Regions from separate parts of the Kitasatospora sp. NBC_01539 genome, predicted to be linked through region 2. Evidence: riboswitches for the same ligand, from Rfam matches in the RefSeq annotation. Region 2 holds a riboswitch; each other region holds the start of a gene.
What was found. Region 2 has a riboswitch for cyclic di-AMP ahead of OG335_RS27005 (NlpC/P60 family protein). Riboswitches for the same ligand answer to the same signal wherever they lie in the genome.
Positions count from the first base shown of each region.

Region 1: another riboswitch for cyclic di-AMP. It lies ahead of OG335_RS07415 (transglycosylase family protein); the one in region 2 lies ahead of OG335_RS27005 (NlpC/P60 family protein).
Region 3: another riboswitch for cyclic di-AMP. It lies ahead of OG335_RS24860 (peptidoglycan DD-metalloendopeptidase family protein); the one in region 2 lies ahead of OG335_RS27005 (NlpC/P60 family protein).
Region 4: another riboswitch for cyclic di-AMP. It lies ahead of OG335_RS17810 (M23 family metallopeptidase); the one in region 2 lies ahead of OG335_RS27005 (NlpC/P60 family protein).

Region 1 is NZ_CP109390.1:1,755,369-1,762,324, forward strand. Features, by position in the region: gene OG335_RS07400 (glutamate synthase subunit beta) at 1-214, shown strand, start outside; gene OG335_RS07405 (LysR family transcriptional regulator) at 286-1,194, opposite strand; gene OG335_RS07410 (MFS transporter) at 1,292-2,764, shown strand; cyclic di-AMP (ydaO/yuaA leader) riboswitch at 3,395-3,550, shown strand; gene OG335_RS07415 (transglycosylase family protein) at 3,552-4,610, shown strand; gene OG335_RS07420 (glycoside hydrolase family 6 protein) at 5,109-6,317, shown strand; gene OG335_RS07425 (hypothetical protein) at 6,518-6,956, opposite strand, start outside.
Region 2 is NZ_CP109390.1:6,226,998-6,233,953, forward strand. Features, by position in the region: gene OG335_RS26990 (hypothetical protein) at 1-235, shown strand, start outside; gene OG335_RS26995 (NYN domain-containing protein) at 484-1,845, shown strand; gene OG335_RS27000 (NlpC/P60 family protein) at 2,036-3,061, shown strand; cyclic di-AMP (ydaO/yuaA leader) riboswitch at 3,420-3,604, shown strand; gene OG335_RS27005 (NlpC/P60 family protein) at 3,615-4,682, shown strand; gene OG335_RS27010 (NlpC/P60 family protein) at 4,930-5,997, shown strand; gene OG335_RS27015 (hypothetical protein) at 6,108-6,956, shown strand, end outside.
Region 3 is NZ_CP109390.1:5,743,826-5,750,781, forward strand. Features, by position in the region: gene OG335_RS24840 (ribose-5-phosphate isomerase) at 1-47, shown strand, start outside; gene OG335_RS24845 (PP2C family protein-serine/threonine phosphatase) at 365-1,582, shown strand; gene OG335_RS24850 (hypothetical protein) at 2,055-2,213, shown strand; gene OG335_RS24855 (DUF6348 family protein) at 2,253-3,038, opposite strand; cyclic di-AMP (ydaO/yuaA leader) riboswitch at 3,432-3,625, shown strand; gene OG335_RS24860 (peptidoglycan DD-metalloendopeptidase family protein) at 3,631-4,593, shown strand; gene OG335_RS24865 (hypothetical protein) at 4,869-5,135, shown strand; tRNA gene OG335_RS24870 (tRNA-Gly) at 5,585-5,658, opposite strand; tRNA gene OG335_RS24875 (tRNA-Pro) at 5,824-5,897, shown strand; gene tig (trigger factor) at 6,154-6,956, shown strand, end outside.
Region 4 is NZ_CP109390.1:4,164,537-4,171,492, reverse strand. Features, by position in the region: gene OG335_RS17845 (roadblock/LC7 domain-containing protein) at 1-407, opposite strand, end outside; gene OG335_RS17840 (ATP-binding protein) at 388-1,749, opposite strand; gene OG335_RS17835 (hypothetical protein) at 1,961-2,176, opposite strand; gene OG335_RS17830 (PaaI family thioesterase) at 2,347-2,772, opposite strand; gene OG335_RS17825 (hypothetical protein) at 2,968-3,138, opposite strand; gene OG335_RS17820 (4-oxalocrotonate tautomerase family protein) at 3,318-3,548, shown strand; gene OG335_RS17815 (YiaA/YiaB family inner membrane protein) at 3,577-3,867, opposite strand; cyclic di-AMP (ydaO/yuaA leader) riboswitch at 4,091-4,251, shown strand; gene OG335_RS17810 (M23 family metallopeptidase) at 4,263-5,045, shown strand; gene OG335_RS17805 (hypothetical protein) at 5,056-5,946, opposite strand; gene OG335_RS17800 (sensor domain-containing protein) at 6,316-6,956, shown strand, end outside.

The DNA.
Region 1 (6,956 bases), 4.5 Mb from region 2:
CCGGGACCACCGCTTCGCGGCCGGCCCCGAGGGCGTCTTCGTCGCCGGGGACGCCGGCCGCGGGCAGTCGCTCGTGGTGTGGGCCATCGCCGAGGGCCGAGCGGCGGCCGCCGCGGTCGACCGCTACCTGACCGGCCGGGACGAACTCCCCGCCCCGATCTGCCCGGAGGACCGCGCGATCACCGCCGAGGACCTGCCGCCGCTGCCGACCTGACCGCCCGGTCGCTCGCTCGCTCGCGGCGGCGCGCCCGCCCGTCCGGTCCGCCGCAGGAGACGCCGCAGCCGTCAGGGCGTCTCCGACAGCCGCTCGCGGACACAGGCGCGCAGCCACGCGTGGGCCGGGTCGGCGTCGTGCCGCGGGTGCCAGGCCAGGCCGAACCGCAGCGCGGGCAGGTCGAGCGGGATCTCGAAGGTCACCAGGCCGAGCCCGTCGGCGAGGCCCCGGCTGCGGGCGGGGACCAGGCCGACCAGGTCGGTCGAGCGCAGCACGAACAGCGCCGCCGGGTACGACGCGAGGGTGCCCACCGTCGTCCGGGCGAGGCCGAGTTCGGCGAGCGCGGCGTCGATCGGGCCGGTCAGCCGGCCGCGCCGGGAGACGCCGACGTGCCGGGCCGCGGCGAAGGCGGCGGGGGTGACCGGGCCGTCGAGCAGCGGGTGCCCGGGCCGGACGACGCCCAGCATGGTGTCCTCGTGGAGCGGTTCGACGTGGACCTCGGGCGCGGTGGTGTCGATCACCCCGACCTCCAGGTCGGCGACCCCGTCGCGCAGGCTCGGTGCGTCCAGGTGGCTCTCGCCGAGGAAACGCAGCCGCACCCCCGGTGCCTCCGCCGCGGTGCGGGCGAACAGTGCGGCGCCGTGCGCGGCGGCGAAGGCCTCGTGGGCGAGCACCGTGAAGGTGCGGTCGAGCGTGCGCAGGTCGACCCGCCCGGCCGCGGTGAACAGGCCGCGGGCGCGTTCGACGACCGCCCGGACCTCCGCGTGGATCGCCAGCGCGTGCGGTGTGGGCACCATGCCGCGGCCCGCCCGGACGAGCACCGGGTCCCCGAGGGCCCGGCGGATCCGTCCCAGGGTGCGGCTCATCGCCGGCTCGGAGAGGTGGAGCCGGGCCGCGGCCCCGGAGACGCTCGACTCCTCGACGAGCACGTCGAGCGCGGCCAGCAGGTTCAGGTCCATTCCGGATTGCACGGGACGCATTCCTCTCTTGCGAAACTTGCACTGGAGACAATCCCACAACCCGCCCTACGGTGAACGGGAACCCACACCCGCCCGCTCCCGGAGGAGCTCCTTGTCCATGCCCGCTTCCGGCCGGTCCGCCCCGCGCGCCCCCGCCACCGCCCCTCCCCCGCCAGGCCGTGCCGCGCTGCACCGGCCGACCCTGCTCACGATGTGCGCCTGCGTGCTGGTCGCGCAGAGCATGGTCGCCGCGATCAACCTGATGCTCCCCCGGCTCGCCGCGTCCGCCCTGCATCCGTCCGCCACCGGCCTGCTGTGGACGGTCGACGCGTACGTCCTCGTCTTCGCCGGCCTGCTGATCCCGGCCGGCGCCTGCGGCGACCGCTACGGGCGGCGGCCCGCCCTGCTCGCCGGACTCGCCCTGTTCGCGGGCGGCGCCTGTCTGAGCGCCACCGCCGGACCGCTCGGCTCGGTGGCGGCGCTCGTCGCCGGACGCGCGGTCTCCGGCGCGGGCGCGGCGCTGATCATGCCCGCGACCATGTCGGTACTCACCGAACTCGCAGGCCCCGAGCGCCGCGTGAAGGCCCTCGCCTCCTGGACCCTCGCCGTCGGGCTCGGCGGCCTCGCCGGCAACGCCGGCGGCGGCCTGGTCGCGCAGTACCTGCCGTGGGAGGCGCTGTTCTGGGCGATGGCACCGCTCGCGGCCGTGCTGGCCGCCGCCGTGCTGCGCACCGTCCCCCGGCTCCCCCGGCACCCCGCCGCCCCCGACCCGCTCGGCTCGTTGCTGCTCACCGCGGGCACGGGCGCCCTGCTGTACGGCATCGTGGAGGGCCCGTCGCGGGGCTGGGCCTCGGCACACGTGCTCGCGGGCTTCGCGGCGGGCGCGGCCCTGCTGGCCGCCTTCACCCGGTACGCCCTGACCGCACGCCGCCCCCTGGTCGACCCGCGGCTGTTCGCCTCGCGCAGGCTGCGGGCGGCGGCGCTCGGCACCGCCGCGTCCTTCTTCGGCCTGTTCGCGCTGTTCTTCGTCAACGCGCAGTTCCTGCAGTACGTCAAGGGCTACTCGCCGGCCCGGACGGGCTTCGCGATCGTGCCGCTCACGGTCGGCATGGCGCTGGTGCCCCTGCTCGCCGTCCGGCTGCAGGCCCGGCACGGCGTGCGGTTCGTCGCCGCGGGCGGGCTGGCGCTGATCGGCGCCGGGCTGCTCGGCATGTCGACCGCCGGACCGGCCACCCCGTATCCGCTGTACGCCGTCTGGCTGTTGGTGCTCTCCGCCGGCCTGGGCCTCTGCGCACCCGGGCTGACCCACGCGGTGGTGTCGGAGCTGCCGCCGCCGCAGGCCGGGCTGGGGGCGGGGCTGAACACCGCGGCCCGGGAGTTCGGTGCGGCCCTGGGCGTCGCGGTGGTGGGCACGGTGCTCACCGCCCGGCTCGGCCCCGCAGGGGTCCACGGCGGATCCGGGGCGGCGGAGTTCGCGTCCGCGACGGCCGCGGGCCTGCGGGTGGTCGCCGTACCGGTGCTGCTGGCGGCCGTGGCGGTCGCGCACGGCCTGCGCGGCCGCACGGACGGCGGGGCCCGGACGGGCGCCTGACCTCCTGCGGGGCGGGGACGGGCCGGCGGTCCGCGACGCCCCCGGTCGGCCGCGCCCGAGCGCTCGGGTGCGGACGAACCGTTCCGTCACGAACCGGTCGTGCGCCGCGACCGGCACCGGCCGCCCCACCGTCGGCGCGGCACCGGACCGGACTTTCGTTCGTGTGGTGATGAGCCCCCGGCCGCAGGCCCCGGCGCACCCGGACCGGCCCCGACGTGAATGCGGACACGCGCTCCGGACGGGTGACGCGGGAATTCCCGGCGGTGAATTCCGCGGGAATTGGGAGGGCAATCGGCGCATTTCCCGCCGCGGCGCCCTGCACAATCCCCACGCATACCGCGCGCGCCCCGGGAGGCACCGCCGCCCGGCCTCCGGCGGCGCCCGATCCGCCTGCCGCGGCCCGCCCGACACCACCTCACCTGTGGTGCGGCCGTTCACGCCCGCGGTCCCGCCGCTCCTGATCCCGGGCCGTCCGGCCGAAATGCGGCACCGTGACGGGACAGCACTCGTGATGATTGTGTGATGGTCGGGATGCTGGCTTGTTATCGAGGTGACGATCCCTCTAATCTCCGATCAGCCCGCCACAGCACGGGCGCCCGAAGCGCGGCACGCCGAACCCTGCCCACCGCGCCCACCGGGTCGTCGAACCAGAACCTGGGCAGGGACGGGGGACCCACGATTCGTCGCCGTCCCCGACGGCTTGGGGTGAAGCCGCGTCCGCGCGGCCGGGCCACCTCCCGGTCCGAACCCGACAGCTCACCTCGCAGGCGTGCGGAGAGGGAACTCGATGGGTTTCATCGGCTCCGGCCGTCACCGCCGCCCCACCCAGACCGAGCGTGCCGTTTCGGCCGCCGGTGTGGCCGGCGCCGGCCTTGCCATACCGCTCCTGGCCGCCACCAGCGCCCACGCGGCCCCCGTCACCACCTGGGACGCCGTCGCCCAGTGCGCCAGCGCCGGCGACTGGAGCCGGGCCACCGGCAACGGCTCCTACGGCGGCCTCCAGCTCGACCTCGACACCTGGGTCGCCTACGGCGGCAGCTCCTACGGCGCCTCCCCCGACCACGCCACCAAGGACGAGCAGATCGCGGTCGCCGAGCGCGTGCTCGCCGACCGCGGCGCCCGCACCTGGGGCAGCTGCGCCACCACCGCGGGGCTCACCGGAGAGGGCCGGCCCGAGGCCGCCGAGCCCACCGCCACCGCCCCGGCGACCCCCGCCCCGACCGCCAGCACGACGGCGACGGGCCGCAGCCGGAGCGCCGCCCCGGTGTTCCCCGGCATGCAGGGCCGCGACGCCAACGGCATCTACTGGTACCAGGTGGACGGCGCCTGGTACTGGACCACCAGCCAGGCGGTCTACGAGTCGTACACCGCCGTCACGGCGAGCCCCTCGGCCCCGACCACCGCCACCCCCGGCACCGTGCTGCCCGGCACGGACGCCGGCACGCCGACCGCACCGGTCACCACTGCGCCCGCCCCGACGGACGGCACCGGCACCCTGCCGGGCACCGGCACCGCGCCCACCACCCCCACGCCGACCACGGACGCCCCGACCACGGGGGCGCCCACGACCGGCCTGCCCACCACCGACGGGACCGCGCCGGCCACCGGCACCGATCCGTCCGGCACCGCGGAGTCGGCCGACCCGGGCGCACCCGCCACGACGGTGACGGAGGCTCCGCCGGCCGCCGAACCGGACACCTACACGGTGGCGCCGGGCGACACGCTCTCCGCCATCTCCGCCGACCACCGGCTCGGCGGCTGGAAGAACGTGTACAGCGGCAACTCGACCACCATCGGCGAGGACCCCGACCTCATCAAGCCCGGCCAGGTGCTCACGATCGGCTGAGCCCCGCCCGACGACCCACGAGGCCGTCGGCACCCCGGACCCCCGGAGTGCCGACGGCCTCGGCGCGCGTGCGGCGGACCGGCGGGGTCGACGGGCCGGGCGGGTCGGCGGGCCCGCGGGTCGGGTCCTGCCGGTGCCCGCACGCGCGGTGTCTACCGAGTCCGCCTCCGGTCGCCCCGACGGACCCCGAAGCACCCCGGGCGAAGCGGTCCGCATCCGCTCCCGCATCCAGCATGCGGGAGCGCTCCCGCAATTGATGGCTCATCCTGCGCGAAGCCTTGACGGCTCAGAAGGCTCCGACTACAACTGCCTTCGCATCACCATCCACCGCATCTTCTGCGGGATTCACGCTCAGCAGGCCGCGCTCCACCCCACCGGAGAAGCTCGGCACGACCCGGACGAACAGGACTGAATGGGAGCGCTCCCACATAACGCCCTGTCGCCGGACCCGACGCCCATGCACCCGCAGCCACCGCCCGCCCACCCCGAGGAGCCCCTGTGACACGCCCCAGCCGTCGTATCGCGGCCGCGAGCGCCGCCGTCGCCACCGCCGCGGTCTGCTGTCTGCCCGCCACCGCGTCCGCCGCTCCGGCCCAGGGCCCCGGCCGCGCGCCCGCCCCCGGCGCCTCGTTCTACGTCGACCTCGACAGCAAGGCCGCCCACCAGGCCGTCACCGACCTGAAGGCCGGCGACTACACGAACGCCCTCGCCATGGCGAAGATGGCCTCGTACCCGGTGGCGCAGTGGTTCAACGGCACGGCCACCCCGCAGGAGACCACCTCCGCGATGGCCGACCTGCAGAGCCGCGCCGCGCGGCAGCACCAGGTGCCGGTCGCCGTCGCCTACAACGTGCCCGGCCGCGACTGCTCGCAGTACTCCGCGGGCGGCGCCTCCAACTCGTCCGAGTACGCCGCCTGGATCGACGGCCTCGCCAAGGGCATCGGCAACCGGCAGACCGTCGTCGTCCTCGAACCGGACGGCCTCGCCCTCAGCCCGACGTTCTGCGGCGGCACCGCCCAGCAGCAGGCCGACCGCCTCGCCGAGATCAACGGCGCCGTCGACCGGCTCGCCCGGCAGCCGCGCGCCGCCGTCTACCTCGACGCCGGCCACAGCGGCTGGCAGAACACCGGCACCATGGCGAAGATCCTCGTCGACGGTGGCGTCAACCGTGCGCAGGGCTTCTTCCTCAACGTCTCCAACTACCAGAAGGACGCCGACCTCGTCCGTTACGGCACGCAGGTCGCCAAGTGCTCCTGGTACCTCACCAACACCCCCGGCGCCGTGGCCGACGACTGCGCCAACCAGTACTGGCCGCAGGCCGACGCCGACGCGTGGTACTCCGCGCACGTGCCCGCCGACGCCGCACTGCCGCACTTCGTCGTCGACACCAGCCGCAACGGCCAGGGCCCCTGGACCCCGACCGCGACCTACCCGGACGCCCAGACCTGGTGCAACCCGCCCGCCCGCGGCCTCGGCACCCGCCCGACCGCGGACACCCGCACCCCACTCCTCGACGCGTTCCTCTGGATCAAGGTGCCGGGTGAGTCGGACGGCTCCTGCACCCGCGGCACCACCGGCGGCATCGACCCCGAGTACGGCTCCGCCGACCCGGCCGCCGGCGCGTGGTGGCCCGCACAGGCGCACGGCCTCGCCGCCGCCGCCTCGCCGGCCCTGAAGTTCAACCTGCCGGTCCCCGGCGGCCACTGACCACCCTTCCCGAGCGGCCCGGACTCCACCCACCCGGGCCGCTTCCGGGCGCCGCACGCACACCGGTTCCGTGCGGCGCCCGGCCGTTCCACCAGCCAGGCCGTTCCACCCGCCAGGCCGTTCCACCCGCCCGACCGCAGCACCCGCCCGGGCACGGGCTTGACGGGGTTCGCTCCCCGGAGCGGCCCCACCGGCCTCGCTCAGTGGGACAGCGCGCCCTTGGCGGCGACGATGACCAGGCCGAGCACGAGATTGACGAGGCCTTCCAGCACGACCTGCCGGCGTGACGCACCCGCCTTGCGGGCACCGAGGCACGACCAGCCGACCATCTGCGCGACGGCGATGCCCAGGGCGATCCAGCCGCAGGTTTCGAGGTCGATTCCGAACACCGCGCCCACGGCGATGGCGGCGGCGGGCAGCGTGGCCGCCTCGACGATCGACCACTCGTGCCGGGCGACCCTGCGGACCTCCGACCAGGGCGTCGTCTGCCCGACGAACCGCTCGCCGGCCAGGCGCGCGTAGACGTGCGCCGCCCAGAACACGAGCCCGGTGACGAGCAGCAGGACGACCAACTGCAGCCGCGGGAACTCCCCGGCGGTCCCCGCGGTGGCGACCACGGACGCCGCCAGGAGCGACCCG
Region 2 (6,956 bases):
CGGCAACCTGACCCGCTTCGACGTGACCCGCTCGGCCCGGGTGGTGGAGTACCTGCACTTCGACCTGAGCGGCGAGTCGAAGGTGGAGGAGACCGAGGTCCTCAGCGAGACGCTGGAGTCGGTGCGCTGCCGCTGGTGCAACGCCGTCGACCAGGTCGAGCTGGTCGCCCGCCCGGGTGCCGAGGCCGAGGCCGCGGCCCAGGCGGAGTCCGGCAAGGGCGAGCCGCAGGCCTGAGCCGGCGACGGCACGGCGCACCCCGGCGGAGCACGCGCACCGCCGGGGCGTGTGGCGCGGTACCCGTCGGGGCACGGTAGACGGGACAATTGCACAGAGCGGTGCAGGGGCACGGCGCGGTGCATTCGAGGGCGGCGGGCGGCAGAAGGCCGCGAAAGCCGGGGAGCAGGATCGGAGCCAGGGACGTGGTGGACGCAGCGAGCGGGCCGTCCGAGCCGCAGGGGCAGCAGCCCGCTGCGGACGGAGGCCTGCCGGACGCGCCCGGGGCCGGGCCGGTGGACGGGGCCGACGGCACGCCGTCCGAGCAGCTGGACCGCCCGCTGCCCGAGGGCGTGCGGCGCCGCGTGGTCGGCATCGCCGCCGACGCGCTGGGAGCGATCCCGGCCGCCGACCTGCCGTCGGGCCTGCGCCCCTACGCGAAGTTCACGCCCGCCCGCCGGGCGAAGTACGCGGCGACCGCGCTGGCGGCGGCGCTGGACGCCGAACCGTTCTTCCGGGTGCGCATAGCCGAACGCCTGCGCCTCGGCCAGCCGGAGCTCGCCAGGGCGCTGGAGGCCGGGACGGTGCCCGCCGCCGCCGACCCGATGGACGTCGCCGCCGCCGCCTACCTGCTGCGCCCCGCGGGCTGGAGCCGACTCGTCGCCGACGCCGGTGACGAGGCCGAGCGGGCCGACGCCGAGGGCGCGGCCGCCGAGGCGGCCCGGATCGTGGAGAAGCTGCAGGGCGAGCTGGCCGAGGTCCGGGCGGCGGCGCGCGCCGACCTGGAGCGCCACCGCGCGGAGTCGGAGGGCGTGCGCCGGGAGGCCGAGTCGCTGCGCAAGCGCGTCCGCTCCCTGGAGAGCGACACCCGGCGGGCCCAGGCGGAGACCCGCAAGGTGCAGGCCGAGCTGGACGGCGCCCGGACGGCGGCCGCGGCGGAGCGCAGCGCCGCGGACGGCGAGGCCCGGCGGCTGCGGCACCGCATCACCGAGCTGGAGACCGCCTCGGAGGCGGGCCGCCGCTCGGCGCGGGAGGGCCGCAGCGTGGAGGACATGCGGCTGCGGCTGCTGCTCGACACGGTGCTGCAGTCGGCGCAGGGCCTGCAGCGGGAGCTGGCGCTGCCGGTGGCCCAGCTGCGGCCGGCCGACCTGGTGGAGGCGGTGGAGCCGTCCTCGGCGAACCCGCACGACGTGGCCCGCCGGGGTCTGGCCGAGGACGACCCGGCGCTGCTCGACCAACTGCTGGCGATTCCTCAGGTGCACCTGGTGGTGGACGGCTACAACGTCACGAAGACCGGCTACCCCGCACTGCCGCTGGAGCAGCAGCGGCTGCGGCTGCTGGGCGGGCTGGCCATGCTGGCGCAGCGCACCCATGCCGAGGTGACCTGCGTGTTCGACGGGCAGGACCTCGACGTGCCGGTGATCATGGCGCCGCCGCGGGGGGTCCGGGTGCGCTTCAGCCGTACCGGGGAGACCGCGGACGAACTGATCCGGCGGATGGTGCGGGCCGAGCCGGAGGGACGGCCGCTGGTGGTGGTCTCCACGGACCGCGAGGTCGCGGAGGGCGTGCGCAAGGCGGGAGCCCGCCCCGTGGCGTCGATTCTGCTGCTCAACCGGCTCGCCCGGCCCTGACGGAGCGTCGGCCCAGGTCGGAGCGGTGGTGGCGAGGTTGTGTCGGGCTGGTGAAATCCCGGTCGGGGGGCCGGGTTCGCACGGGAGGGGAGTGGCGCCGGAGGCGGATCTTCACTAGGGTCTGGCGTCAAACCTATTTTCCGGACCTCACTCGATCGAGTGAGTCCAGCAGGAAGAAGGAGCTAGTCCCTTGGCCTCCCACCGCCGTCCCAAGCAGCCGAGCCGCGCGCGGGTCTCCGTGCTCACCGCTGCAGCCGCGACCGCGGTCGCCCTCTCCGCCCAGGCGAGCGCCCACGCCGCCCCGGCAAAGCCCACCAAGGACGAGGTCAAGGTCCAGGTCGACAAGCTCCTCGAGGAGCAGGAGCAGGCGTCCGAGACGTACAACGGCGCCAAGGAGCGGGGCGAGCAGCTCCGCAAGCAGGCCGACCAGCTGCAGGACCAGATCGCCCGCGGTCAGCAGCAGCTGACCGATGTCGCGTCCGGGCTGTCCGCGGTCGCAGGCGACCAGTACCGCACCGGCGGTGTCGACCCGACCGTGGCGCTCATGCTCTCGTCGGACCCCGACAACTACCTCGACAAGGCGTCGAGCAACGAGCAGGCCACCGACACCCAGGCCTCCACGCTCAAGAGCCTGAAGGAGCAGCAGCGCCGGCTCGACCAGCAGAAGCAGGAGGCCGCGGCCATCCTCGCCGAGCTGGACCGCTCCACCCAGACGCTGAACGAGGCCAAGGCCGAGGTCCAGAAGAAGCTCGCCGAGTCGCAGCGCCTGCTCAGCTCGCTGACCGCCGCCGAGCGCGCCGCCCTCACGGGCCGCGCCTCCCGCGGCGGCGACCGCGTCGACATCGGCAACCTGCCGCCGGCTTCCGGCTACGCGGCCACGGCCGTGGCCGCCGCCCTCAGCAAGCGCGGTGTGCCGTACGTCTGGGGCGCCACCGGCCCGAACTCCTTCGACTGCTCCGGCCTGATGGTGTGGGCGTACGCGAAGGCGGGCGTCTCGCTGCCGCGCACCTCGCAGTCGCAGGCGAGCGTGGGCGTCAACGTCGGCACCAACATCGCCAACGCGCAGCCCGGCGACCTGATCATCTACCACTCGGACGCGCACCACGTGGCGATGTACATCGGCAACGGCCTGATGGTGCACGCCCCGCACACCGGTGACGTGGTGAAGGTGGCGTCGGCGACCGTCATGCCGATCAAGACCATCCGCCGGGTCTGACCCCGCGGTAGCAGATCGGACATATGCCTCATCCGCGGCGTTTCTGATGCCGCGTGACACGCCCGGGCGGGTCGGGATCATCCTGTGATCTCCACCACGTCCGGGCGTTCGGTTTTCTGCTCATCGGATGAGAAACCATCAGCTGACCATGGAAATCCGTTCAACACCGGTCGTATTCACCGACGGGAATGGTCGTCGACCCGAGATTTTTCCGACAAGGATTTGAACGGATCACGGATTGGTTACTAGGGTCATCCCACGGACCACCGCGGAGTCGATCACCCAGCCCGGGTGACGGCGGTGGTCGCCGCCGAATCCGCGACGCAGCTGGGCAGTGCGAACTGCCTACGGGGAGGCCCCTGAGGGGGCGCTGTCGAACGGAGCCGGGGAACCACGTTCCCCCGGGGTGAATCGGCGTCAGGTCGGCCGCGCCGGCCGGCCCGCGGGAGTCCGCGGGCCGCAGGGGCGGGCGGTGAGGCGTCGTAGGGCAGCTTCCGGCCCGAACCCGTCAGCTCACCCGGTAGGCGGTGTGAGGAAGAAGGAGTCCGCCTTCGTGGCGTCCCATCGTCGTCCCAAGCCCGTCGGCCGCACGCGTGCCTCGATCCTGACGGCCGCCGCCGCCACCGCGGTCGCGCTCTCCTCCCAGGCCGGTGCCCACGCCGACCCCGCGCCGACCAAGGACCAGGTCAAGACCCAGGTCGACCAGCTCAACGAGCAGGCCGAGGTCGCCAGCGAGCAGTACAACGCGGCGGCCGAGAAGCAGCAGACCCTGCAGAAGCAGGTCACCCAGCTGCAGGACCAGGTCGCCCGTCAGCAGGCCCAGGTGAGCGGGGTGCAGGGCCGCCTCGCCGAGGTCGCCGCCCAGCAGTACCGCGACGGCGGCATCTCGCCCACCGTGCAGATGATGCTCTCCAGCGACCCCGACCAGTTCCTGAGCCAGGCCGGGTCGGTCAGCCGGATGAACGCCACCCAGGCCGACACCCTGAAGTCCTTCAAGACCGAGCAGGCCAAGCTCGACGGCCAGAAGGCCGAGGCCGAGCACAAGCTCGCCGACCTCGACAGCACCACCCGCTCGCTCAGGACGAAGAAGGAGGAGATCCAGGGCAAGCTGGCCAAGGCCGCCGCCCTGCTCAACTCCCTCACCCAGAAGGAGCACGAGGAGCTCGCCGCCGCCGAGGCCAAGGCCGCCTCCGCCGCGAAGGCCAGCGCCGACCGCGCCTCCCGCGACACCGCGCGGCCGGACCTCGGCACCGTCGACCTGCCGGCCGGCTCCCACGCCGCCGTCGCCGTCGCCGCGGCCAAGAGCAAGCTCGGCGTGGCGTACGTCTACGGCGCCGCCGGGCCCGCCAACTTCGACTGCTCCGGCCTCATGCAGTGGGCCTACCGTCAGGCGGGTGTCTCCATCCCGCGCACCTCGCAGTCGCAGGCGGGCGCCGGCACCAACATCGGCACCAACATCGCCAACGCCAAGCCCGGCGACCTGATCGTCTACTTCGGCGACCGGCACCACGTCGGCATGTACGTGGGCGGCGGCCAGATCATCCACGCCCCGCACACCGGCGCCAACGTGCGGTACGCCTCCGCCACCGTGATGCCCATCTCGGCCATCGTGCGGATCTGACGCGCACGCAGCACCCCGCCCGGGCCCGGTCCCTCCGTCGACGGAGGGACCGGGCCCGCGGCCGTCCGGGAGGGACGTCGGGGTCCGCGGCCGAGCTGATGTCCGATAAGGGGTCAAATATTCGGCGATGGAGGGGTTTGGACTAGATCGGTCCGACTCGCTAACGTCTGCCCCCGGACGTCCGCGAGGACGGCCGCCCGACCCGGGCGGCGGCGGCGTCCCGCCGCAGGAACGGAGCCACCGCCGCATGCCCGCGCACCGCCGCCCCCAACTGCCCGGCGCCCACGGCCTCGCCCGGGCCCTGGTGCTCACGGCCGCGGCCACCACCGCCCTCGGCGTCACCGTCGGCGGCAGCGCGTACGGCGCACCCGAGGCCCCCGCGGACCCGTCCGCGCACACCGCCGACGTCAAGACCCGGGTCGAGCTGCTGTACGACGAGGCCGAGCGCGCCAGCGAGCAGGCCAACGCCGCCCTCGACCAGCAGAAGCGCCTCCAGGCCGAGGCCTCGGCCCTCCAGGCGCAGGTCGCCAGGGGGCAGGACGAGCTCAACCGCCTCGGCGTCGACCTCGCGACGGCCGCCGCCGCGCAGTACCGGGACGGCGGCATCGACCCGGCCGTCCGGCTGATGCTGGAATCCGACCCCGACGGCTACCTGACCCGCGCCCGCGCCCTCGACCAGGCCAACACCCGGCAGAACGACACCCTCCGCCACGTGCTCGACCGCCAGCGCCGGCTCGACCAGCGCCGGACCGAGGCCACCGGCAAGCTCGCCGAGCTGGAGGACGTCCGCCGCTCCCTCGCCGACAGCAAGGAGCGCATCCGGCAGCGCCTCGGCGACGCCCAGCGCCTCCTCGGCGGCCTCACCGCCGGTGAGCGGAGCCGGCTCGTCGCCGACGACGCCCGCGACGCGGCCCGCCGGGCCGGCCGCGGCGCCGACCGCATCGACCTCGGCGACCAGCCCCCCTCCTCCGATCGGGCCGCGGCCGCCCTGGCCGCCGCGGTCTCCCGGATCGGCTCCCCGTACGTCTACGGATCGACCGGGCCCGGCACCTTCGACTGCTCCGGTCTGATGTACTGGAGCTGGCGGCAGGCCGGAGTGAGCCTGCCGCGCACCTCGCAGGCACAGGCGTACGCGGGGCGGCGAGTGAGCCTCTCCGAGGCACGACCTGGAGACCTGGTGATCTTCTACAAGGACATGCACCACGTCGGTATGTACGCCGGCGGCGGGGTCGTCGTGCACGCCCCCTACCCCGGTGCCCGGGTCCGCTACGAGAGCGTCAAGGCCATGCCCGTCAGCGGGGTGGTGCGGGTCTGAGCGGCGCCTACCGGCACCCCGGCCCGGCCGGCGGGGACGCCGAACCCCTGGTCACCGACCTGCCCCGACGCTTCGGGGCGGGCCGGTCCGTGCTGGCCGGCGGCGGCCGCGTGCCGCGCCGCACCGCCCTGCTGCTGGCCCTCGGCGGGCTGGCCCAGCTCTCCGCACCCACCGTCCCCTCCGCCGCCGCCCGCCGCACGGCCCTCGCGCCCGGTCAGCCCGGCGCGCCGGTGCCGGGGGTGCCCCCGCGCGTCACCGACCTGCTCGCCGCCCGCGCCCGGGCCCTGCTGCGGGCCGACCGCACGGCCCTGCTCGCCGGCACCGCCCCGGCCGCCCGGGCGGCCCAGGCCCAGCTGGCCGACCGCACGGCCGCCGTGCCGTTCGCCGCCGTCGAGTACCGCATCAGCGAGGTCGGCGAACCCGGCGCCGACGGCAGCCTCACCGTGACCGCGGGCCTCGCCCACCGGCTGCGCGGCATCGACGACCAGCCGGCCGTGCTGTCGCGGCGGCTCACCTTCGACCGGACCGCCGACGGCTGGCTCCTCGCCGCGGACGTGCCCGCCTCCGCCGCCGCCCTGTGGGACCTCGGGAAGGTCGGTGTCGCCCACGGGGAGCGCTCGCTGGTGCTCGGCCTCGGCGGCGCACCCGAACTGGCCGCTCTCGCCGCCGTCGCGGACGACGCCGTGCCGGCCGTCTCGGAGCTCTGGGGCGACGCGTGGCCCGGCCGGCTGCTGATCATCACCCCCGCCACCGAGCCGGAGTTCGCCCGCATGCTCGACGTCGCCCCCGACGCGTACGAGGGCATCGCCGCCGTCACCGTCGCGGCCGGCGGTGCCCCGGCCGGCACCCCGGCCGACCGGGTGCTCGTCAACCCGGAGGCGTTCCGCGGCCTGAGCGACCTCGGACGGAAGGTCGTCGTCACCCACGAGGCCACCCATGTGGCCACCCGGGCGTCCACC
Region 3 (6,956 bases), 480 kb from region 2:
CCACCGGCGAGCTCCCGCCGATCCCGGCCCACCACCCCCAGGGCTGATCCCTCCGACCCGTTGCCGCACGGCCCGCAGAGGGCCGTGCGGCAGCAACGACCGCGCACCACCGCCGGACCGCGTCCGGACGGCCGTGAGCACTCCGGCCGCGCCCCCTCTCCCTCACCCGGCACCCGGCCGTGCCGCCCTTCCCCGCCGCCCCGGCCCGGCCCGCCCGGCGCGCAGCGCCCCGCGCACGCCCCGGGACGCTCCACGGGAGCCCACGGCGCACCCGGCCGAAACCCGCCCCGCCCGGTGCGACCGCGCACCCCACCCCGGCAGGGGCGTCGACGCCGGACCGCACCGGTGGATAAGGTCGGGCCCCATGGCTGGCAGCACGCAGGGCGCGACGCCCGGGAGCACTGCGACGGGCCCCACCGCGAACGCGGCCGGGGATCCCGTGACGGCCCGGCTGCGGGCGAGGCTCCGCCGGGCCCGCCGCACCCTGCGCAGGACCGGCGTGGACTACTTCCGCGGCGCCGCCCCCGACTGGCTCGCCTTCGCCCTCTTCCTCGCCGCCGTCCCGCTGCTGGTCGTCCTCAACATCTGGATCCCGGCCTGGGTGCCGCCCACCGCCCTGGTGCTCCCGGTGCTCGCCGGCTCCCTGCTGCTGCGCCCCGCCACCCTCGTCCTGCTCTACGCGGCCGCCGCACTCGGACTCTCCGCCGAATCGCTCGTCCACACCGGCGAGCGGATCGCCAGCGACAACCCCGACGCCTACGTCTACGGCGTCACCCCCGGCGCCGCCCTGGTGGTCGGCGCGGTCGGGGTGGCCGGCCTGCTGCTCGCCCAGTTCCGCAGCCGCGTCGGCGTGCCCTGGCGCGGCGGCGGCACCATGCTGTTCGACCTCCGCGAGCGGCTGCGCGTCCAGAGCCAGGTGCCACAGCTCCCCGACGGCTGGTCCGCCGACATGGCGCTGCGCCCGGCCGGCGGCCAGTCGTTCTCCGGCGACTTCGTCGTCGCCACCCGCACCGGCCCCGGCGGCCGGGTGCTGGAGGTCGTGCTCGCCGACGTCTCCGGCAAGGGGATGGACGCCGGCTCCCGCGCCCTGCTCCTCTCCGGCGCGTTCGGCGGCCTCCTCGGATCGCTGCCCGCCCACGACTTCCTGCCCGCCGCCAACGGCTACCTGCTGCGCCAGGACTGGGCGGAGGGCTTCGCGACCGCCGTCCACCTCGTGCTCGACCTCGACACCGGGCAGTACGAACTCCTGTCGGCGGGACACCTGCCGGGCATGCAGCGCCTCGGCGGTGCGGGGCGCTGGGACGTCAAGGAGTCGCAGGAGGGGCCGCTCCTCGGCATCTACGACGGTGCGAAGTTCGAGGCGGTGCGCGGCCAGCTCGACCGCGGCGACCTCCTGATGCTCTGCACCGACGGCATGGTCGAGATCCCCGGGCGGGACCTCTCCGAGGGCATGGACCGGCTGATGGGCGAGGCCGACCGGCTGGTGGTGAAGGGCTTCCGCGGTGCGGCCGGCCGGCTCATCGAGACGGTCGCCAAGGACGTCAACGACGACCGCGCCGTGCTGCTGGTGTGGCGGCAGTAGCGCCTGTCAACCCCTGGGAGGTGATCTTCGGCCATTCTGGCGGAGCCTCCCCCGGATGGATCACACCGCCCGGGCCTGCCCGTAGGCCGATTCGGCGTGTTCATCCGACCCCCGCGGACGGTTCGTCAGAAGGCTTCCGCTATCGTCTCGGTCGGCGGAAATTCGTCTCACATGGCAGGATCCGGGCCCCGTGCTTCCGGCAAGTCCTTTACGCAGGCAGCACGAACGACCACACTGAGTCCGGGTGGGCTGGTCGAAGCTCGGGGGATGGGGGGCGGCACGTGCGGCAGGCAACAGGCGGTCGGGTCCCGCAGGGCACCTCCATGGCGACGGGATCGGCCGACTCGTGCCAGGGACGGTCGGCGCAGGCCGCGGTCCGGCTTCGACACGGGGTTCCAGCAAGAACCCCCGCCACAGATTGAGGAAGTGAGTCCGGGTGGCCTTCTCCGTCTCCGCGTTGTTCCTGTTCGGCGTGATCGTCGTGATCTTCATCCGCAACAAGCAGCTGAAGACCAGTCACGCGATCCTCGCAGCACTCTTCGGCTTCATGGTGAGCCAGTCCACGGCGGCCAAGCCGATCCAGGACTTCCTCAGCCAGCTCGCGAAGACGATCTCCTCCGTGGCCAGCTGACCGCAGCGCCGACCCGGCCGCCGCTTCCGCGCGGCCAGGTCAGCGCCCCGGCCTCGCCTGCCGCCAGCGCGCGAGCAGGCCGCGCCGCAGCACCCCCGGGCCGCCCTGTGTCGCCCCGGGGGCCGGAGCCGAACCGGCGGGCACCGCCTGCGCCTCCTGCTCGTCGGGGACCAGCAGGACGAACAGCCGTGCCCAGCACAGGCGTTCGCCGCGCGGCCAGCCGAGGGCGCGCAGCGCGGCCGAGGCCGGGTCCGACACGGCGCCGTCGACCCGCACCTCGGCGACCTCCTCACCGGCCCGGCCGCCGAGGAACACCTTCACCCCGGTGACCCCGGTCGGCGACAGCCCCGGGCGCAGGGCGTCCGCCAGCGCGGGCAGCAGCCGGTTGTCGGCCAGCCACTCCGCCAGCCGGTCGCTCCCGAAACCGAACACCGCCGCCGGGCCCTGCACCGCGTGCCACCCGGGCAGCTCCACGGGCCGCACGTGGTCGCCGTGCTCGCCGCGGCGCTCCTGCATCTCCACCACGGCGGCCGCGGTGGTCGTCGCCCACATGCGCACGGCGCTGTCGAGCTTCTCCTCCTCCGTGCGGCCGCGCCCGGCGGTGCAGTCCCAGATCACCGGACCGTCCGCCTGCCCCAGCCGCAGGACGAAGCCCAGGTCGACGTGGCCGGCGGAGCCGTCCTCGCCCGGGTGCTCGCGGACCGCCACCGCCGTCGTGCCGGGCCCGCGCAGCACGCGGCCGTCCACCGTGAACCGCTGCCCGTACCGGGCCATCTCCCGGATCACGCTGCGCTGGACCGTCTCCAGCCTGGCCTGCGCCCGCAAGAGGGCTCCTCGCTCGAAAAGGGGTCGAACATCGCTCGCGAGCGAGGCTATCGGCCGGGCGCCCGCCCGGTGACACCGGTCCGCGGGCGCGGTTGCCCTGACGTCCGGTGAACCCGGAAAAGGGCCTCCGGGAGGCTCTCGTGACCAGGGTCACCGGGCCGTGCATGATCCGTGCCCCGCCGCGACCGGCCGGCCACGCGGGGTGCGGAATCTCCCGCGCGGACATGATCCGGATACGCACGGTCACTGCGGCGACTGCGCTACGCCCACCTCGCCCCGGCGGAGAGTGACCGCCCGGAGGGCCCCTGACGGCCCCTCGGAGGGGGCGGCTTGCCAGCGGAGCGGTCCATAGGTTTTTCTCATGGTCTGCCCGGCCACCGACCGGGCGGGCCACCGGGCGGAACGCCGAGTCCTGCCGCTGCCCGGGGTCACGCACCATCTGTGCACGGCAGGAGCGGGGGACCCAAGGTAAGTGCCGCGTCCGGTAGTTCCGGGACGGCTTGGGGTGAAGTCGCGTCATTTTCCGCGACCGGGCGATCTCCCCGCCCGAACCCGACAGCTCACCTCGTAGGCGTAGGAGAGGAACAACTCCATGTCCGTTCTGGGCACCCGTCTGTCCCGCGTCGCCGTCGCCACCGGTGTGGCCGCCGCTGCGATCGCCATCCCCGTCACCGCTGCCAGCGCCCACAGCGCCGGCACCCCGGCCGCGGCCCCCGTCGCCGCCGTTCAGGCCGCGGCCCCGGCCGCCGCTCCGGCGCAGGCCGCCTCGTACCAGGTCGTCCACGGCGACACCCTGTCCAAGATCGCCGGTGCGCAGCACGTCGACGGCGGCTGGAAGAAGCTGTACGACGACAACCGCCAGGTCATCGGCGGCAACCCGAACCTCATCCTCCCGGGCCAGAAGCTCTCCGTCTCCGGTCAGGCCGCCGCGGCCGCGCCGCAGGCCGAGACCAAGAAGGCCGACTCGGCTGCGGCCTCCCGCTCCGAGCACCGCGCCCCGGTCGCGAGCACCCCGAAGCCGGCTGCCCCGACCACCGAGGCCGCCAAGCCCGCCGCGCCCAAGACCGAGGCCGCGAAGCCCGCCGCGCCCAAGACCGAGGCCGCGAAGCCCGCCGCCCCGACCACCGAGGCCAAGGCGCCCGCCGCCGCCTCGGGTTACGTCGCGCCGGTCTCCTCCGGCCTCGGCACCCCGTACCACAAGGCCGGTTCCAACTGGTCCAGCGGCTACCACACCGGCGTCGACTTCGCGGTCAGCACCGGCACCTCGATCCACGCCATCGCGGCGGGCACCGTCGTCGAGGCCGGCTGGGGCGGCGCCTACGGCAACAACGTCGTCATCAAGCACGCCGACGGCAAGTACTCCCAGTACGCGCACTTCTCGGCGCTGAAGGTCTCGGTCGGCCAGACCGTCACCGCCGGCCAGGTCATCGGCCTCTCCGGTGCCACCGGCAACGTGACCGGCCCGCACCTGCACTTCGAGGTCCGCACCACCCCGTCGTACGGCTCGGACATCGACCCGGTGGCGTACCTCGCCGCCCACGGCGTCCGCGTCTGACGCACCCCGCGCCACCCGAAGGCCCGGCCGGAGATCCACGGATCCCCGGCCGGGCCTCGGCCTTTCCCGTCCGCCTTTCCCGTCCGCCTTTCCCGCGCCGGCTCCTCCCGCGCCGGCTCCTCCCGCGCCGGCTCCTCCGCGCGGCCTCCTCCCGCGTCGGGGCGTGCGGCGTCAACACGCCACCGACCGGCCGAACGTCCCCGGAGCCGCGTCCCCTTCCTTCTACTGTCGCAGCCACGACAAACCCCGTCGTGGAACGTGGAAGGGAACCCCTCATGACCCGAGCACTCCGCCGCGCCGCCGTTCTCCTGGCCGTCACCGGAGCCGTCTGCCTGCCGGCCGCGTCCGCGGTCGCCGACAGCGACGACTTCAACCCGACGATCGTGATCGGCAACCACAACCAGCTCGCGGGCGACGACATCTTCAACGCCGGCCAGGACAACACCGTGGGTTCCAACGACGGCGGCTCCGACTCCGCCCGCGCGGGCATGCTCGACACCGACGTGTACGCCTCCCGCGTGGTCCGTCACTACCTGGGCTGACCTCGGCCGCGGCACGGCAACGGCCCCGGGCCGGCGGTTCACCCGCCGGCCCGGGGCCGTCTCCGTCGGGCCGTCTCCGTCGGGCCGTCTCCGTCGGGCCGTCTCCGTCGGGCCGTCTCCGTCGGGCCGTCTCCGTCGGGCCGTCTCCGTCGGGCCGTGCCCGGCGGGTCCGGCCGGGTCCGGGGAGCGTCACCCGTCCCGGGGACGGGTGACGGGAACCGGCGGCAGACCGTGTGACCGCGCGTACGCCGGGGGTGCAACGGCGTCCCCGCCCGCCGGTGCGGCCTCCCGCGCGCCCCGGTGCTCCTGGGAGAAGGAGAGGAGCCGGGGCGGGACCGCGGCCGGTCCGACCTGGCGCTGGCACGGACCGGCCGCGCCGCCCTGACGGGCCCTCGAACGACGACGGCCCCAGCTCCGCGATCATGTCGCTGAGCTGGGGCCGGGACGGATGGAGCGGGCGACGAGAATCGAACTCGCGTGGCCAGTTTGGAAGACTGGGGCTCTACCATTGAGCTACGCCCGCACACGTGCGTTGACGGCACGTCGCCCCGGGGCCGGGGTCGGCCGCGAGGACGTTGGCCAGCCTACCTGGTCGGGTCGGCGAAATGCACACCGCTTTCGCCCGGGCGGGCTCCGATATTTGCGCGGAGGGGCCCCGGACCGGCGTGTACTCTTCCTCTCGGCACTACGGGGTGTGGCGCAGTTTGGTAGCGCGTCCGCTTTGGGAGCGGAAGGCCGTCGGTTCGAATCCGGCCACCCCGACAGTTTCGGCAGGGTCTCGTCAGGCGGGCGGGGCCCTGTTGCTTTCGTGGTACCGGTAGGATGGACCGCTGGCGGTGGTGCCTGTGGCGATTACACGGACCGCGACCGCCCGAGGGCGAGGAGTCACGCTCACCGTCCACCCCCCGTACGGGAGATGCAGCCCCAACCGCCCATCGCCCGTCTCGCCCGATCGGCCTTCCGGCCGACGACCTCGGGCGGAGACAACCTGACCGCAAGCCCAATAGGAGACCTAACCGTGAAGAGCGCCGTCGAGACTCTGAACCCGACCCGGGTTCGACTCACCGTCGAGGTGCCCTTCGAGGAGCTCAAGCCCAGCCTCGACGCGGCGTACAAGAAGATCAACCAGCAGGTCTCGGTCCCGGGCTTCCGCAAGGGCAAGATTCCGGCTCGTGTCATCGACCAGCGCTTCGGCCGTGCCGCCGTGCTGGAGGAGGCGGTGAACGACGCCCTGCCGCGCTTCTACACGCAGGCCGTCGACGAGATCAAGATCGACGTCCTCGGCCAGCCCGACATCACGGACATCGAGGGTGTCGAGCGGATCGCCGACGGTGGTGACCTCAAGTTCACCGCCGAGGTCGACGTCCGCCCCGAGATCACGCTGCCGGACTTCTCGGAGATCTCCGTCACCGTCGACGCCATCGAGGTGTCGGACGAGGACGTCGCCAAGTCGCTGGAGCAGCTCCGCGAGCGCTTCTCCTCCGTCAAGGACGTCGAGCGCGCCGCCGCCGAGGGCGACGTCGTAGTCGTCGACCTGGAGGCCAAGGTCGACGGTGAGGTGCCGGAGGACGGCACCGCCACCGGCGTGAGCTACGAGATCGGCTCCGGCCGCCTGCTGGACGGCATCGACGAGGCCGTCGTCGGCCTGTCGGCCGGCGAGTCCAAGACCTTCACCACCGAGCTCAAGGGTGGCACCGAGGCCGGCAAGGAGTCGGAGGTCACCGTCACCGTGACCGCCGTCCAGGAGAAGGAGCTCCCCGAGCTGGACGACGAGTTCGCCCAGCTGGCGAGCGAGTTCGACACGCTGGAGGAGCTGAAGGC
Region 4 (6,956 bases), 2.1 Mb from region 2:
TCCCCGGCCGGCTGCTCCACCCGGGGCGGGCTCGTCAGGTGGGCGCCGATCCGCTCGACCAGCACCTGCATCTGGTAGGCGACGAGGCCCGCGTCGACGGCCTCGCCGGTGATGACGGCGAGGTGCGTGCCGGCACCGGCGGCGACGATGAACAGGTAGCCGCCGCCGTACTCGACGACGATCTGCCGGGTGGTGCTGGTGTGCCCGCCGAAGCCCTGGGCCACGCCGCGGGCGAGCGACTGCAGGCCGGAGCAGGCGGCCGCGAGCCGTTCGGCGTCGTCGCGGCCGATGTCGGAGCTGCGGCCGATCTCCAGGCCGTCGTTGGACACCACGACGGCGTGCCGCACCTCGGGCACGGTGGCGATGTCCTTGAGGAGCCAGCCGAGGTCAGGGTTGCTGGTGGTCATTGGGGTCTCCTGCCCGCAGGGGCTGTTGGGGGGAGGCGGGGAGCGTGCCGGCCGGCCCGGTGGGGGGCTCGGCCGGTGTGCCGGGGGGCTGGTGGTGCGGGGCGGCCGACCGTCCGCTCGCGGTGCCGGCCTGGAAGAGCGCCATGAACGCCTGTGCCTCCCGCGCCGAGCGCGGCGGCTCGGGGGCGGCGGCGGACACGGTGTCCGGCCGGGGGGCCGCGGGGGCGGCGTTCCGGCGGTTGGACCGGCGCGGCAGGGCGCCGTCCGGTGCGGTGGTGGCGGCCTCGTCCGCGTCGGCCGCGTCGGCTGCCGCGGTGCCCGCGGCCACGGTGTCCGGCCGGGTGCCGGCGCGGTCGGCGGCCGTGTCGCCGGGCAGCGGCCGGTGGGCGCGCGGACGGTCCGCGGACGGCCGGGCCGCGGCGTACGGGTCCGGGGCGCCCGGGCCGCCCATCTCGGGCAGCGGGTCGGTGAGGAGGGCGCTGGGCAGCAGGACGACGATCCGCACGCCGCCGTACGGCGAGGGGGCGGAGCTGAGCGTGACCCGGAAGCCGTACTGCTCGGCGAGCCGGCCGACCGCGGCGAGGCCCAGCTGCGGCACCTCGCCGAGCCGGGACACCTCCAGCCCGCCGCCTCCGGCGAGGGCCGCGGCGGCCTTCTCGACGGCCTGTTCGGGCATGCCGACGCCGGCGTCGTCGATCTCGACGACGGCGCCGTTGTGCACGGGGAGCAGGGTGACGAAGACCTGGGTGCTGGGCGGGGAGTAGCGGGTGGCGTTGTCGAGGAGCTCCGCGACGGCGTGGATGAGGGCCTCGGCGGCGGCGCCGATCACCGCGGTCTCCAGCCGGCTGCGCACCACGACCCGCTGGAACGGGAGGATGCGGGACTGCGCGCCGCGCACCACGTCCTCCAGGGAGACGGGCTCGGGCCAGTTGCGTCCGGCGCGGGCGCCGCAGAGCACCGCGAGGGTCTGGGCGAGGCGGGCCTGCTGGGCGGCGGCGTGGTCGGCCTTGAGGAGGCCTTCGAGCAGGGCCGGGTCGTCGTGGGTGCGTTCCATCTCGTCGAGGCCGGCCTGCTGGTCGTGGGCCATGACGAGGATGCGGCGCGCCACGCTGAGGAAGGCGCGCTGGGTGGCGGCGGTGACGTCCTGTTCCTGCCGGGCGGCGGCGTGCTCGGCGCTGCTGCGGGCGAGTTCGGACGCCAGCTGTCCGCGCAGGGTTTCGAGTTCGTCCTGCTGCTGCGCCTGGCGTCGGCGCAGTGTGAGCCCGACGGCCCGGTAGCGCGCGGCGGTGAGCGCCGCGAGGACGGCGAGGACAACGGCTGCCGCCGCGCACCACTGAGTCATCGTCACGCGGCGAATTCTAAGAGGATGATCCTACGAGAGTGTGAACAGATCGCAGGATTGGTGAGCTGCACGCGTCAACGGACCCTGTCCGACAGGTGGCGGACCGTCACTCCGACGCCGGGTCAACCACCCCGTCCCGGAGCCGGACGACCCCTCCCACCTGCACCGGAACCCGCCGGTCCGCCCGGAGGTCACCGGCCGCGGGCCGCCCTCACTGGCCGTCGACCTCGCCGTACGGCTCCGGAGACCGCGCCGCCACCGGCCGCAGCCCGCGCAGCCCGCGGGCCACCGCGAAGGCCCGGCGGAGCGTCGCGCCGACACCGTCGGCCCGGACCGCCCCGGACCCGGCGGACGGAGGCTCGGTCGGCGGGCGCTGTCCCGGGATGAATCCGGTGGCGGGTGGAGCCGTCCGGGCCGTCTGCGTCATCTCTCCACGTCCTTCGTGTTCCTGCCGGATGCCGCCGGAGGCGGACCGCGCTCGTGTCGTCCCTGCGACACCTACCCCGCAGGACTGCAATTCTTGTCGCGTTTCGGAGACGGGACGGTCTCGGAACCCACCCGAATCGGTACCGATCGCCCGGATCGTCCGGCCCGCCGTCACGGAGCGGAGTCGACCGCGATCATCGTGCCCTGCAGCAGCGCGACCTCCTTGCCCGGAACCCCGGCGGTGACCGACCGTATCTCGGCCCCCACGACGGTGATGGTCCGTCCGCTGCGCACGACGGTGCCGGTCGCCCGCAGCCGCTCGCCGACACCGGGACTGAGCAGGTTGAGCTTGAACTCGACGCTCAGCACGTCCTTGCCCTCGGGCATCAGGGAGAGCGCGGCCGCGCCCGCCGCGGCGTCCGCCAGGGTGGAGATCGCGCCCGCGTGGACGAATCCGTTCTGCTGGGTCACCTCGGGGCGGACGGGCAGGTCGAGCACCACCCGGCCGCGGGCCAGCTCGACGATCTCGACGCCGAGGGTCGCCAGCAGCGGCTGACCGGTGAGGTTGCTGCGGAGTCGGTCGGTGAGCGTTTCCATGCGGCGGTCCAGGTGCGCGGTGCGGGCGGGGCTCCCTGCACCCTCCGTCGGCGACCGGCCCGGCGTCAACCCTCGCCCCGGCCGGCAGGGCGCCCCGGACGCCGGAAAGCACCGAGGCCCGCGCGGCGGCGCGGGCCTCGGTGCTGTGGGGGCCGTGCGGGCCCCGGGGCGGGCGTGGGCGCCCGCGGGAGGGGGTCAGACGAGGTCGGCGTCGCCGTCCGCCCGGTCGTCGGCGCCGCTGTCGGGCAGTTCGCTGCCGGTCACGGCCCTGGCGTCGCCGATGCGGTGCTGCTGCCCGTCCGCGTGGGCGCTGGGTGCGGTCAGCGAGGCGACGACGCCGACGGCGAGGGAGGCAAAGGCGAGCATGCTGCGCTTCTTCATACCCTGCACAACGCGCGGCACGGCAGGGGGTCACGGCCCGGCCCGCGCGGGTGTCCGGGCGGCCCGTCCGCGGGGTTCCGGCGGGCCCTGCGGTACCGTGCGCCCGGCCGGTGGTCCGCCGCCCACCGGGCGGCACCGGCCGCACCACCGAACCGGGAGGCCCCGTGCCCTTCATCACCGTCAAGCAGCTGGCCGGCCGCACCGAGGAGCAGCGCGCCGAGATCGCCCGCGCCCTCACCGAGGCCTACGCCCGGGCCACCGGCCTGGCCCCGGACAAGGTCTGGGTGGCCATCGAGGAGGTGCCCGCCGAGAACTGGGCGATCGGCGGCGAGACCCTCGCCGCCCGGGCCCGGGCGGCCGCCGGCCCCGGCGGAGCCACCGGCGCCACCGGCTGAGCGCCGGCCCGGCGGGGTGCCCGCCGGCTCAGATGCCGTCGACCTTGAACGGGTCGTGCTCGGCCAGCAGCCGGTCGAGCCGGGCCTGGTCGACCCGGGAGGTGATCGCGCCGGCGTCCTGGCGGTCGCGGACGACCTTCGCCAGCGTGAACGCCGAGGTGATCACGTACAGCAGGGCGACGGCCAGGAAGGCGCGCATCCACGCGTCGACCGGCAGGTAGGCGATCCCGATCGCGAGGGCGGCCGTCGCGAGGGCGAACGAGAGGACGGCCTGCGCGTAGTAGGCGGCCGTGGTGCGGGACTGGATCGGTGCGCTCATGACGGCAGCGTCCCGGAGGCGGGTCCGACCGGCATGAGTACGGGTACTCAGCTTCGCAGCTCGTTCACCCTCCGTGACCGCCTCTCCGACAAACCATCGTAAATCGCCCATTCCTCGCGTAGACCGAACGAATCAACCGGCTCAGGCGCTTGGAATCAAGGCAGGCATAGCATTAACGTTTGATAACGCAGCGCGGTCGGCAACGCCGTACCGACTCGGCACCGTGCGCGTGTCGCTCAATCCCGCGGTCTGCCTTCATCGGTGGGCCCGGGAGCCGGGGAACCACTTTCCGTGGGGTGAATCGGCCGGGCCCAGGCCCAGCCGTAGGAGACCTTCCTGCTCCGAACCCGTCAGCTAACCCGGTCGGCGAGAGGGAAGGAAAGGAGTGCGCCTCCGTGGCGTCGACGCACTCGGCGGAGCCCACCGCCGCAGCCACCCAGCTCCTCGACCACCCGCGTGAGCAGGCCGACCAGGCCCGCCACCGGATGCCCCGTCAGACCAGGGGTGCAAGCCCGCTGTTCGGCGTCACGGCCACCATGGCCGCCACCTTCGGCGCCGCCGGCCTGACCGCCGCCGCCGCAGGCCCCGCCGCCGCGGCCGAACCCGCCGTGTCCGCGCCCGACGAGGCGGCCGACGCCGACCCCGCCGCCGACCCCGGTCTCGCCCTCGCCGCCCGCATCCAGCAGCAGGCCGACACCCGTCGCACCGCCGCCGACGAGGCCGCCCGGCTCGCCGCCGCACAGGAGGCCGAGGCCCGCCGCGCCGCCCAGGCCGCCGTCGACGACGCCGCGCTCGCGCTGCCCACCACCGGCTACACCCTCGGCACCTCGTACGGCCAGTCCAGCACCTGGGCCCACCTGTACACCGGCCTCGACTTCGAGGCGCCCGCAGGCACCCCGGTCACCGCCGTCGCGGCCGGCACCGTCACCTCCGCCGGCTGGGCCGGCTCGTACGGCTACCGCGTCGTCCAGACCCTGCCCGACGGCACCGAGATCTGGTACTGCCACCTCTCCCGCCTTGCCGCCACCGGCGGCCAGGCCCAGCGCGGCGCCGTCCTCGGCGCGGTCGGCGCCACCGGCACCGTCACCACCGCCAGGCTCCACCTGGAGGTACGGCCCGGCGGCGGCGCACCGATCGACCCGCTCGGCTGGCTCCGCTCGCACGGCGTCCAGCCGTAACGGCCCCCGCCTAGACGCCGCCCGGCTCGTCCCGGGCGGCGTCCGCATAGGCCTGCAGCTCGGCCGTGCCCGGCTCCGGCGCCAGGTCCGGGTACTCCCACAGCAGCAACTCCGGCAGGCCCGGCAGCGTCCAGTCGCCGCACAGCCACAGCGCGCCGTCCTCCGCCACCTGCTCGAACTCCTCGAACCCGCCCGACAGCTCGTGCGGCATCGGCTCGCCCAGCGCGGTCAGCCCGGCCAGATTGCGGTAGCTGCGCCGCATCAGCCCGTACTCCAGCAGCCGCCGCGCGCCGTCCGTGGCCATGCCGATCGCCAGCAGGTGCGCCGGCCCCCAGCCGAGCCCGCCGTCCGCGTCCTCCATGGCGTCCAGCGTGCCGGCGTCCACCAGTGCCGCGTACGCCGCGACGCGCTCCTCCGGCTCCAGCGCGCGGAACGCGTCCAGCCAGTCCCGCACCGCGTCGATGTCGCCGGTCTCCACCCCGTCGGCCTGCAGCAGCAGGGTGTACAGCCGCGGCCAGGTGAGCAGCTGCGGCCGGCGCAGCAGCGTGCCCAGCAGCTCGCCCTGCCACTCCGCCTCCGCGTGCAGGCGCTCCCACCGCTTCGCGTTGAGCCGCCGCGCCGCCCGCTGACGGTCGATCAGCAGCCGCACCGCCGCCCCGTACGCCTCCGGCTCCGCCCAGGGCTGCACGTACAGGTGGAGCCGCTCGTGCAGCAACTGCTCCACCACCGCCGACCCCAGCTCGGGCCAGCCGTCGTGCAGCGGCGCGCCGCCCAGTTCGAGCAGCGTCAGCACCGCCCGTACGGCCTCCTCCGGCACCGGGGGCAGGCCCTCGGCCTCCGCCCAGGCGAGCAGCTCCTCGGTGCGGGTACGGGGGATGAGCTGCAGGTCTTCGTCGTCCACGCCCCGTACGGTAGCCGGTGCGCCCCGTGCCGCGCGGCCCGGCCGCCCTGTCGGCCGCCCTCGGGGCAGGGTCGGCCGCCATGACCTCGGCCCCTGTCCGCACGGTGCACCCGGAGGGCCCCCGCCTCGCCGTCCGCGGGTTCCGCCCCCGCCCCGGACGACGTCGCCGCCCTCCACCCGGTGTTCGGCGACCCGGAGACCGCCGGTCGGTCTTAGGGGACGGGTGGGGGACGAGCGGGTGCGGCCGTCCGCAGCACGGGGGTAGGGAGAGCCCCACCCCGGACCCGGCAGCAGGCCGGATTACCCCCCGCCGCCCGTTCCGGCACCGTGGACGTCGTCACACCGCGACACCACCGAGGGGACCCCGCCATGACCGCCCAGCCACTGCCGGCCGCAGCCCGGCCCGTGCCCGTCCACGCCGCCGACCCGACGGGCACCCCGCGCCGGCCCGGCTTCCTGCGGGCACCGTTCTCCGCCGCCACCTACCGTGAGATCGGCTTCGCGCTCAGCTCGCTGCCGCTCGCGATCGCCGGGTTCGTCCTCACGGTGACGCTCTTCTCCGTCGGCACCGGCCTGCTGCCCACCGTCACCGGGCTGCCGCTCCTCGCCCTGCTGACGATCGTCGCGCGCGGCCTCGGCGCCTTCGAGCTCCACCGCGTCCGCGTCCTGCTGGGCACCCCGCTCGCCGCTCCGGAGCCCGTCCGGCCGACCCGGCCGGGGGTGTGGGGCGGGATCACCGCCCGCCTCGCGGACGGCGCCGGCTGGCGCGCCGCCCTGCACCACGTGCTCATGTTCCCGTGGGCGGTGCTCACCTTCGTCGTCACCCTGACCTTCCTGGTCACCGGCTGGGTGGTCGCCCTCTACCCGCTCTACCACTGGGTCTTCGCCCGCTACACCGACTGGCCGGGCTACCAGCTCTACGACTTCACCGACGGCAGCGGCCACCACCGGTACTACGTCACCTCGCCCGCCCAGATCGCGGCCCTCTCCGCCGTGGGACTGCTGCTGGT